DNA from 2 places in the Enterobacter sp. 186315 genome. Region 1 is predicted to be linked to the other one. Evidence: predicted binding sites of a transcription regulator. Region 1 holds the regulator's gene; the other holds the start of a gene.

Region 1 (5,970 bases):
GCGCCATAAACTGGGCAAGCCCGCCCCAGCCGCAGCCGATATCCAGCACGCGCATTCCCGGCTGTAGCTGCAATTTCTCGCAGATCAGACGCAGTTTAGCCTGCTGGGCATCTTCAAGGGTGGTGGCCTCTTTCCAGTAGGCGCAGGAATATTGCATAAAGGGATCGAGCATCCGGCTAAAAAGGTCATTACCGAGATCGTAATGCTCTTTACCGACGATCCACGCCCGCTTCTTATTTTGCAAATTAAACAGGCGGGCAGACGCCACGCGGAGAGTGTCTTTGAAATGGCGGGGGAGCTGATTTTCCAGCCCGGCGCGTAATACGCTTGTGAAAAAAATATCCAGCCGCTCGCATTCCCACCAGCCGTCCATATAACTCTCACCCAGGCCTAACGATCCCTCCTGCAACACGCGCTTGAAAAAATCGGGATGTTTGACCTGAAGATCCGAGGGGGACGGCCCGTTGATGGCGATGCCTGCACGACCCAATAGTTCACTGACGATTCTGGACCAGTTATCGTCCGGAATGCTGACCTCTTCTATACACGATGAACTCATAGCTTCTCCATCACCTGCTGTGATCAGAACCTTCAAACAGCGTAGACGCTTTTTTTGGTTTGTGAGAAATCTCACGGTATTCCACCGTGAGGCTAATATCCGACGTAGAACAGAGGAAGGGGATAGCCCTTGCCGAAATGCCTTCCATGGTAAAACGGGAGCACTCCGGCTCCCGTTAACACTTAATATTTATCGTATTTAATCGAACCAAATTTAGTATAGGCCTCAAAATTTGGTGATTCAATAGAAAATTCTTAGCAACCTAATCACTGAAATGTAACATAATTTCAGCCGCGATTATGCGTGCGACGTTTCCGCCTGCGTGCCGTTATCTGACGCTTTCTGAGCGGACGATTGCATCCTGTAGCCAAGTACCGCCAGCGCAACGGTTACCAGCATCACGCTGGTGGTGGTCAGCAGCGGAGTGGTAATCAGGGCAGAGACCACCAGGCTTGCCAGGAAGCAGAGGCCAAGCTGAAGCGTATTCTGCAAGGCGGCAGCACGCCCCGTAGCCTGCGGGAACGGGCGTAACGCCTGCGCCACCACAATCGGGTAAATCGCACCATTTGCAATTGCCATCACGCAGAACGGAATCAAGATCTCAGCCAGACCCGCGCCCGGAATAAACCCGACCGCCCAGGTACCGATTACGCTGAGGGCGTAGAGCACCATCAGCCAGGGCAGCATCTGCTGGCCTTGCCATTTTTGCAGCGCCGCACGACAGCCGTATCCGCCAATCAGGAAGGCGATGGTCTGCGGGACATAGCTCAGGCCAATCGCCGCCGGGCTGTAGCCCATATCGTGAAGAATAAAGGGTGAACCCGTCAGCCACGCGAAGAAGCTCGCAGAGCAGGCCGCGTAAATCAGCACGTTTCCGCGATAGGCTTTGCTACGCAGTAACGAGGTAAAGGTGATCGGTTTCGCTTCGGGATGCAGAACTTTTTTATGCGCGGGCTTAAGCGCAAACGCGGGCAGCATCAGGACAAGGGTGATAGCAAACAGCGTAGCGAAAATAGCCTGCCAGTCGAAATGCGCCAGGATCCAGCTTCCCAGCAGCGGGGCAAGCGCCGGAGACAGGCCGACCAGCGGCATGATGGTGGCGAAAATACGGTTAGTGCGCGACGCCGGATAGTAATCCGTGACCAGCGCCTGCCAGGTGACCGCCGCCGCACACACGCCCACCGCCTGAACGAAGCGCAGCACCAGCAGCCAGGTCGCGTCGCGAACCCACAGCATCCCCAGACAGCCCACGGCAAAAATCGCCAGGCCCAGCAACAGCACCGGCTTACGGCCAAAACGATCCGAGAGCGGCCCCCACAGCAGCTGCGCAAAGGCAAAACCGGCAAGGAACAGGCTCAGGCTGGCGCTGATGGCGGCGGCAGGGGTTTGCAGATCCTCCTGCATGGCGGCAAAAGCGGGTAAATACATGTCGGTGGCTAAGAAGCCCAGCACGCTCAGACCGCCAAGCCAGACTAAAAATCCTTTCCCAGGTTGCATTCTTTTATTCTCCTTCAGGAGGCAGGTGTAATTGGCGCAAAGTGTAGGGAGTGCAAAGCGGCTTGTGAAACGCTAATATTTGGCGGTTGCATTCAAAAATTTTGCAGGCAGAAAATGTGGTCAGATTATTCTCTTGAAGTGGTGGACGCTGTCGCCCGTAACGGCAGCTTTAGCGCAGCCGCGCAGGAACTGCACCGCGTCCCGTCAGCCATCAGCTATACGGTGCGGCAGTTAGAGGAGTGGCTGGCAGTTCCGCTCTTTGAACGCCGCCATCGCGACGTGGAATTAACGCCTGCGGGGGCGTGGTTTTTAAAAGAAGGGCGTTCTGTTATCAAAAAAATGCAGATCACCCGCGAGCAGTGCCAGCAGATCGCCAACGGCTGGCGCGGGCACCTGTCGATTGCGGTGGATAACATCGTCAAGCCCGAACGCACCCGGCAGATGATTGTGGATTTCTATCGTCATTTCTCCGACGTGGAGCTGCGCGTCTCCCAGGAGGTGTTCAACGGCGTATGGGACGCGCTGGCGGACGGCAGGGCAGAGATGGCGATCGGCGCGACCCAGGCCATTCCGGTAGGGGGGCGCTACGCGTTTCGGGATATGGGCATGCTGAGCTGGACGTGCGTGGTGGCAAGCACGCATCCGCTGGCGCAAATAGCCGGGCCGCTGAGCGACGACACGCTGCGCGACTGGCCGTCGCTGGTGCTGGAAGATACCTCGCGCTCGCTGCCCAAGCGCATCACCTGGCTGCTGGACAACCAGCGACGGGTGGTGGCGCCGGACTGGGAATCCTCCGCGACCTGTCTGTCGGCGGGGCTGTGCGTGGCGATGGTGCCGGTCCATTTTGCGCGCCCGCGCATCGATGCCGGAGAGTGGGTGGCGCTGGCGCTTGAGAACCCGTTCCCGGACGCGGCCTGTTGCCTGACGTGGCAGCAAAACGACGTCTCGCCCGCGATGGCCTGGCTTCTGGATTATTTAGGGGATAGCGAAACCCTGAACCGGGAGTGGCTACGGGAGCCAGCTTAGCTGGCCCCGTAAAGAGATTAACGGCGGTAGTCGCGGAACGGGCCGTCTGCGACCGAGCGGCGCTCGATAAGACGCGGATGAACCTCAATAGACTGGGACTCTTCGCGCTTGTTCACGATCCTGTCCATCAGCATATTGAAGGCCGTTTCGCCCAGCGAATCTTTCGGCTGGTGGATAGTGGTCAGCGCCGGGGTGAAGAAACGCGCGTTGCGCACGTTGTCATACCCGATCACCGAAATATCCTGCGGCACGCGAAGGCCCAGCTCGTCGGCGGCACACAGCGCGCCCATCGCCATGATATCGCCGCCGCAGAATACGGCGGTCGGACGGTGCTGCTGGGACACGATTTGCTGCATCGCGCGGTAACCGGATTCCGGCTCAAAGTCACCCTGCACGATCCAGTTTTCCGGTACGGCGATCAGCGCTTCTTCCATCGCTTTCATAAAGCCCGCCAGACGACCGGCACCGGTGTTGCGCTCCAGCGGGCCCGGGATCACGCCAATCTCGCGGTGACCGCGTTCAATCAGGTAACGTCCGGCCATGTAGCCGCCTTCGAAGGCGTTATCGATAACCGAGTCGGTGAAGTCTGCGCGCGCTTCGCCCCAGTCCATCACCACCATCGGGATATGACGGTACTCTTCCAGCATCGAAAGCACGGACTCCGGATATTCGGAGCACATCACCAGCAGGCCATCCACGCGCTTTTGCGCCATCATCGACAGATAGGCGCGCTGCTTTTCAATGCTGTTCCAGGCGTTGCCCAGAATCAGGGTGTAGCCTTTCTGGAAGCAGTTTTTCTCAACCGCTTCGATAATTTCAGCGAAATAGGCCGCTTCGCTGCTGGTCGCCAGCAAACCAATCGACTTGGTGTGGTTTACCTTGAGGCTACGCGCCACCGCACTTGGAGAGTAGTGCAGCTCTTTGATCGCCGCCCAGACGGCGTTGCGCGTTTCTTCAGCAACAAAACGGGTTTTGTTAATTACATGTGATACGGTTGTAGTGGAAACGTTTGCTCGTTTTGCCACGTCTTTAATTGTTGCCATTAAATGTCACTCCAGACCATATCCTAAGCTCCTGAAAAACGGGAAGGTAAACGTTTGCCTTCTCACACCCTTAACGCGCAATTCTGGATTGCGGCACGCCGGGAAAACGACACGGGACGTCAGGAGGGGATCAATGGCCGGTACGCTAATAAATTTAGCGTGGAATTTTGTCCTATCTTGATGAAAAGGGGAAGAGTTAAAATGAGGATCGGTTTAAATCCAGGAAGATTTTTGACCTGAACTGTGTAAAAATGAGCAAGCTCACTTTTCGTGGGGGGATTAAAAGGAGAAAAATTGATGAGTTCCGATCTGAAGTTTTCGCTTGTTACCACCGTTATCGTGCTGGCGTTAATCGTGGCTGGCGGTTTGACGGCCGCGCTGCACTGATTTACAAGGGGGGAGAGCCTTCTCCCTCCTCAATACCTTCCTCGATTGTTACTTCTTCAGCAAAAATCTTTTGCCAAATTGTTAACTTCTCATTTTTTGTGATTGGTGTCATGCTTTCGGCTTCTTTGTCCTGTGTCGCGTAATGACACGGCAACCGGAGTTGACCCATGAAAATCAATTTTCCCCTGCTGGCCCTGGCGATTGGCGCTTTCGGGATTGGCACCACTGAATTCTCCCCAATGGGATTACTGCCCGTTATCGCCCGGGGCGTGGATGTCTCGATCCCGGCCGCCGGGATGCTGATCAGCGCCTACGCCATTGGCGTGATGATCGGCGCGCCGTTAATGACGCTGCTGCTCTCTCACCGTGCGCGACGCAATGCGCTGATTTTCCTGATGGCTATTTTTACGCTGGGCAACGTGCTCTCCGCCATTTCGCCGGATTACACCACGCTGATGCTGTCGCGTATTCTGACGAGCCTTAACCACGGGGCCTTCTTCGGCCTGGGTTCAGTGGTGGCCGCAAGCGTGGTGCCGAAGCACAAGCAGGCAAGCGCCGTAGCAACCATGTTTATGGGGCTGACGATCGCCAATATCGGCGGCGTGCCCGCTGCGACCTGGTTAGGCGAAGCCATTGGCTGGCGTATGTCCTTCCTCGCCACGGCGGGGCTTGGCGTGGTGGCGATGGCGGCGCTGTTCTTCTCGCTGCCGAAGGGCAGCGCAGGGGAGCGTCCTGACGTGCGTAAAGAGCTGTCGGTGCTGCTGCGCCCTCAGGTGTTGTCTGCACTGCTGACTACCGTGCTGGGCGCGGGAGCGATGTTTACGCTCTATACCTATATTTCGCCGGTGCTGCACGACATCACTCACGCCACGCCGCTGTTTGTGACCGCGATGCTGGTGCTGATTGGCGTCGGCTTCTCGGTGGGCAATTTCCTCGGCGGCAAGTTTGCGGATCGCTCGGTCAGCGGCACGCTGAAGGGCTTTTTGACCCTGCTGATTGTCATTATGGTGGCGATCCCGTGGCTGGCGCGCAATGAAATTGGCGCGGCGGTGGCGATGGTTATCTGGGGTGCGGCGACCTTTGCCGTTGTGCCGCCGTTGCAGATGCGGGTGATGCGCGTGGCGCACGAGGCGCCGGGGCTGTCATCATCGGTGAATATCGGGGCGTTCAACCTCGGCAATGCGCTGGGTGCGGCAGCCGGCGGTGCGGTGATTTCAGGCGGGCTGGGATACAGCTTTGTGCCGGTGATGGGCGCAATTATCGCAGCGCTGGGATTGCTGCTGGTGTTGATGTCCGGTCGCAAACAGCCGGAAGCCGCCTGCGCGGCAGAATAAAAAAACGCAGAAGGGCGAACCCTTCTGCGTGTCTCTTACGCTGCGAAGTTCTTCGCAACAAATTCCCAGTTAACCAGCGCCCAGAAATGCTCCAGATAGTTCGGGCGCGCGTTACGGTAATCAA
Region 2 (5,970 bases), on a different contig from region 1:
GATTGCCCGCACCCGGGTGAACAACCAGGCCACGCGGCTTGTTGATCACCAAAATGTCGTCATCTTCGTAGACGATGTCCAGCGGGATATCCTGCGGTTCGAAACGCATTTCTTCTTCGATTTCAGCATTGATGGCGACGGCTTCTCCGCCAAACACTTTCTCTTTCGGTTTGTCCCAGACTTTGCCATTGACCAGCACGCGCTGGTCAAGGATCCATTCTTTTATACGTGAACGCGAATAATCAGGGAACAATTCGGCCAAAGCTTGATCTAAGCGTTGACCGAGCTGATTTTCGGAGACTGTTGCGGTGAGTTCTACTCGTTGTGCCATAAACTGCTTCTTCGTTTAACGTTGGGTTTTACGGCTTTGCCGTTTAATATAGTGTGCTATTGTAGCTGGTCTTAATCGGGAGCAGGAACAGAGATTCTCCCGGACAAACATTTGAGGAAAGTCAAAACGTCATGACGCGCATGAAATATCTGGTGGCAGCGGCCACGTTGAGCCTGGCTTTGGTGGGCTGCTCCGGTTCAAATGAACAGGTCCCTGACAATCCGCCGAATGAAATATACGCGACTGCACAACAAAAGTTGCAGGACGGTAACTGGAAACAGGCAATAACGCAACTGGAAGCGCTGGATAACCGCTATCCATTTGGCCCTTATTCGCAGCAAGTCCAGTTAGATCTTATCTACGCTTACTATAAAAATGCCGATCTGCCGCTGGCTCAGGCGACTATCGATCGCTTCATGCGTCTTAACCCGACTCATCCTAACATTGATTATGTCATGTATATGCGCGGCCTGACCAACATGGCTCTGGATGATAGCGCATTGCAGGGCTTCTTTGGCGTCGATCGTTCCGATCGCGATCCTCAACATGCACGTGACGCTTTCAACGACTTCTCGAAGCTGGTTCGCGGCTATCCGAACAGCCAGTACATTACCGATGCCACCAAGCGTCTGGTATTCCTGAAAGATCGTCTGGCTAAATACGAATACTCTGTTGCTGAATACTATACCCGCCGTGGCGCATGGGTTGCCGTGGTTAACCGCGTAGAGGGTATGCTGCGCGATTACCCGGACACGCAGGCGACCCGCGACGGTCTGAAGCTGATGGAAAACTCCTATCGTAAGATGCAGATGGATGCGCAGGCTGAAAAAGTGGCGAAAATTATTGCCGCCAACAGCAGCAACACCTGATCTCATGTTCAAAGCAAAACGGCAGCCTCAGGGCTGCCGTTTTTTTATGCGTATTGGTCACGCGCTGAAGCGGTTTAGCGTCAGCACAACCATTCAACTATGACCTTAAATACCGCGTTCGACAAGATGAAAGTCGCCTCTTCCTGCCCTGCCTCACAAAAAAGATTCCCTGACAAAAACCGACAAAATAACGTGATCTAAATCACACATTTTGACATTAGGTCGGGTATGCTGGAATCACCAAGACGGAAAGACAAGAGGTAAAATTTATGACAATGAACATTACCAGTAAACAAATGGAAATTACTCCGGCAATTCGCCAGCACGTCGAAGACCGTCTAGCCAAACTGGATAAATGGCAAACTCATTTGATTAACCCACATATCATTCTGTCCAAGGAGCCACAGGGCTTTACCGCTGATGCAACTATCAATACTCCGAACGGCCATCTGGTCGCCAGCGCTAAGCATGAGGATATGTACACCGCTATCAACGATTTGATCAACAAGCTGGAACGGCAGCTCAATAAAGTGCAACACAAAGGTGAAGCACGTCGCGCCGCAACCTCGGTGAAAGACGCCAGCTTCGCGGAAGAAGTTGAAGAAGAGTAATCCTTTACATTGAGTGTACCGCCAACGCGCCTCCGGGCGCGTTTTTTATTGACAGGGTGAAAACAGTACGGGTACTTTAACGGTATCAACCACAGGATGACCCCATGAAACAAACGCCGTTTTTCTTCGCATTCTTTTTTACCTTCCCCTGAACGGGAGGCGTTTCGTCGTGTGATAAAGAATGCGAAGACGAACAACAAGGCCTCCCACACCGGGGGGCCTTTTTTATTGATAACGATAAATTGAGACAGGCAACACTATGACACCGGAAAACCCGTTACTGGATCTGCGCGTAAAAATTAGCGCCCTGGATGAGAAGCTGCTGGCACTGCTGGCGGAACGCCGTACGCTGGCGGTGGAAGTGGGCAAAGCGAAGCTGGAATCCCACCGCCCCGTTCGCGATATCGACCGCGAACGCGACCTGCTGGAACGCCTTATTCACCTCGGCAAAGCGTATCACCTGGATGCCCATTACATTACCCGCCTGTTCCAGCTCATCATTGAAGATTCCGTTCTGACTCAGCAGGCGCTGCTGCAACAGCATCTGAACAAAACCAACCCGCACTCTGCCCGCGTCGCGTTTCTGGGACCTAAAGGCTCCTACTCGCACCTCGCCGCGCGCCAGTACGCCGCGCGTCATTTCGAAGAATTTATCGAAAGCGGCTGCGCGAAGTTTGCCGACATTTTCAACCAGGTTGAAACCGGGCAGGCGGATTACGCCGTTGTGCCGATTGAGAACACCAGCTCCGGCGCCATTAACGACGTGTACGACTTGCTACAACACACCAGCCTGTCGCTGGTTGGCGAGATGACGGTGCCTATCGATCACTGCGTGCTGGTCTCCGGTTCAACGGATCTGAGCACCATCGAAACGGTCTATAGCCATCCTCAGCCGTTCCAGCAGTGCAGCCAGTTCCTGAACCGCTACCCGAACTGGAAAATTGAGTACACCGAGAGCACCTCGGCGGCGATGGAAAAGGTAGCGCAGGCGAACTCTCCAGCCATTGCAGCGCTCGGCAGTGAAGCGGGCGGTGCGCTGTACGGCTTGCAGGTGCTTGAGCGCAACCTGGCGAACCAGACGCAAAATATCACGCGTTTCGTTGTTCTGGCGCGCAAGGCGATTAACGTGTCCGAACAAGTTCCGGCGAAAACGACGTTGCTGATGGCAACCGGCCAGCAGGCGGGTGCGCTGGTAGAGGCACTTCTGGTGCTGCGTAATCACAACCTGATCATGACCAAGCTGGAATCGCGCCCTATTCACGGCAATCCGTGGGAAGAGATGTTCTACCTGGATATTCAGGCCAACCTCGAGTCTGCATCCATGCAGAAAGCCTTACGAGAACTGAGCGAGATCACCCGCTCGATGAAAGTTCTTGGCTGCTATCCCAGCGAAAACGTGGTGCCGGTCGATCCGGCTTAACGTTCGATAAAACGGCTTTTCTTCATCCCTGCCACGCTCACCGGCAGGGTGAAGATGGCACCGGAGAGCGGATATTTCGCCACCTCCTCCGCGTCCATATTTTCCCGCGTCGTGGTGATAAAGAGCGTTTTCATCTCTTCGCCGCCAAAACAGACCATCGTCGGGCAGCGTACCGGCAGCCGATACTCTTCCAGCTGCTCGCCCTGCGGTGAAAATCGCGCGATGCGCCATCCGTCAAACAGCGCGCTCCAGTAACAGCCTTCTAAGTCCACCGCTGCGCCATCGGGTACTCCTTCTCCCTCTTCAAACCGACGAAAGACTTCTCGCTGACCCGGCTCGCCCTGTTCATCAAGCGGGGTGCGATAGATAACCCCGTTGGGCGTGTCGGAGGTGAACATCCACTGTCGATCCGGGCTAAACGCCAGTCCGTTATGTCCCTGGATGTCGCACTGGATCACTTCTGGCGTCAGATCGTTATCGATACGCATCAGCATGGCGCCGTTATAGTCGCCCGGCCCCCAGAACGTGCCGGCCCAGAAGCGGCCAGAATGGTCAGTTCCGCCGTCGTTAAATCGCGCAAGCTGCGGATTCGACGGGTTATCGCACACCTTACGCTGAAGCAGGCCGTGCTTATCGGTGAGCCAGATGGCGTTACGCATCGCAACGATAAAGCCGCCGCGCTCGCGCAGGGCAAAGCACCCGACCTCTTCGTGAAACGACAGAACGCTGTGCTCCGCCGTTGGCAGGTGGTAGCGATGGATCTCGCCTTCCAGAATATCCGCCCAGTAAAGGGCATTCTCTTCGGCACTCCAGGTCGGGCATTCGGGCAGGTGCCCGGTGTAATTCAACAACAGCTGCGGTTCAGCCATGTCTGCTCCCCAATAATGAAAAAAGCCAGCAACGCTGGCTTTTAGTATATACATCATCGCATTACTGGCGACTGTCATTTGCCTGGCGCAGTAGCGTTCGGCTTTCGCTCTGGAAGCGCTGCGCGTAATCGCCAAACCAGTGCTCTACTTTACGGAAGCTGTCGATAAAGGCCTGCTTATCGCCATGCTCCAGCAGGGTAATCGCTTCGCCAAACCGCTGGTAGTAGCGTTTGATGAGCGCCAGATTGTTCTCTGAAGACATAATGATGTCCGCGTACAGCTGCGGATCCTGTGCAAACAAGCGCCCTACCATTGCCAGCTCAAGACGATAAATTGGCGACGAGAGCGCCAGCAGCTGCTCAAGCTGTACGTTTTCTTCTGCCAGATGCAGGCCATAGGCGAAGGTGGCAAAGTGGCGCAGCGCCTGGATAAACGCCATGTTCTGATCGTGCTCGACCGCGCTGATACGGTGCAAACGTGCGCCCCATACCTGAATCTGTTCCAGGAACCACTGATAGGCTTCCGGCTGACGGCCATCACAGTAAACGACCACCTGCTTGGCAAGGCTACCGCTGTCAGGGCCAAACATCGGATGCAGACCCAGCACCGGACCGGTATGCGCCGCAAGCATCGCCTGCAACGGACCGTTTTTCACCGAGGCCAGATCGACCAGAATACAGTCCTCCGGCAGCGGCGGGAGCTTGCCGATAATCTGTTCCGTGACGTGGATGGGCACGCTGACAATCACCATGCCCGCATCTTTTATCAGTTCTGGCGCGCTCGCCCAGTCCTCTTTTTCCAGAATGCGCACCTGGTAGCCTGAAAGCGTCAGCATCTTTTCAAACAGACGCCCCATCTGCCCTGCCCCGCCCACAATCACCACCGGGCGCAGCGAAGGACAAAGGGTTTTGAACCCTTTGTCATTTTCACTGGAATAGGACTCACGCATCACGCGGCGCAGCACATCTTCAATCAAATCAGGGGAGACACCCAGCGCCTGCGCCTCTTTGCGGCGGGACGCGAGCATTGAGGCCTCGCGCTCCGGCACGTAAATCGGCAGGCCGTATTTGCTTTTAACCTCACCCACTTCGGCGACCAGCGCCATACGGCGCGCCAGCAAATCCAGTAACGCTTTATCTACTTCATCAATTTGATCGCGTAACGCGGTCAATTCAGCAACCATAACTAACCTCTTAAACCAGACGCGTCGCCAGCTGGCCGATTAAATCTTTGTGGATCTCGCGCAGCAGGGCATCGGTGGTTTCCCAGCTGATGCAGGCATCCGTCACGGACACGCCGTGCTTCATTGCGCTGCGCGGTTGTTCTGATGACTGATTGCCTTCGTGAATGTTGCTCTCAATCATCAGACCGATAATCGAACGGTTGCCATCTTTGATCTGCGCGACCACGGATTCCGCAACCGCAGGCTGACGACGGTAATCTTTATTGGAGTTACCATGGCTGCAATCTACCATCAGCGCCGGGCGCAGTCCCGCCTGTTCCATCTCTTTTTCACACTGCGCGACGTCTGCCGGGCTGTAGTTTGGTGCTTTGCCCCCGCGCAGGATCACATGGCCGTCCGGGTTACCCTGGGTTTGCAGCAGGCAAACCTGACCCGCCTGGTTGATCCCCACAAAGCGGTGCGGCATAGCGGCGGCGCGCATGGCGTTGATCGCCGTCGCCAGGCTGCCATCGGTACCGTTTTTAAAGCCAACCGGCATTGACAGGCCCGATGCCATTTCGCGGTGGGTCTGGGATTCTGTGGTACGCGCACCAATGGCTGACCAGCTGAACAGATCGCCCAGGTATTGCGGGCTGTTTGGATCCAGCGCTTCGGTTGCCAGCGGCAGCCCCATGCTGACCAGCTCCA

The links. The regulator PurR, encoded in region 1, represses purine synthesis genes. The targets are predictions, from matches to a motif close to CANGCAAACGTTTGCNTG.
Region 2: raiA (ribosome-associated translation inhibitor RaiA) is a predicted target of PurR. The motif match lies at 1,355-1,372, and genes of this name have one in related genera.

The regions. Positions count from the first base shown of each region.
Region 1 is NZ_JBPTTK010000001.1:170,569-176,538, forward strand. It holds gene cfa (cyclopropane fatty acyl phospholipid synthase) at 1-559, opposite strand, end outside; gene punC (purine nucleoside transporter PunC) at 857-2,056, opposite strand; gene punR (DNA-binding transcriptional activator PunR) at 2,171-3,082, shown strand; gene purR (HTH-type transcriptional repressor PurR) at 3,100-4,125, opposite strand; gene cydH (cytochrome bd-I oxidase subunit CydH) at 4,423-4,512, shown strand; gene ACSVHP_RS00855 (MFS transporter) at 4,680-5,846, shown strand; gene sodB (superoxide dismutase [Fe]) at 5,882-5,970, opposite strand, start outside.
Region 2 is NZ_JBPTTK010000015.1:90,458-96,427, reverse strand. It holds gene rluD (23S rRNA pseudouridine(1911/1915/1917) synthase RluD) at 1-331, opposite strand, end outside; gene bamD (outer membrane protein assembly factor BamD) at 463-1,200, shown strand; gene raiA (ribosome-associated translation inhibitor RaiA) at 1,470-1,811, shown strand; Phe leader region at 1,915-2,040, shown strand; gene pheL (pheA operon leader peptide PheL) at 1,916-1,963, shown strand; gene pheA (bifunctional chorismate mutase/prephenate dehydratase) at 2,071-3,231, shown strand; gene ACSVHP_RS16570 (SMP-30/gluconolactonase/LRE family protein) at 3,228-4,100, opposite strand; gene tyrA (bifunctional chorismate mutase/prephenate dehydrogenase) at 4,162-5,283, opposite strand; gene aroF (3-deoxy-7-phosphoheptulonate synthase AroF) at 5,294-5,970, opposite strand, start outside.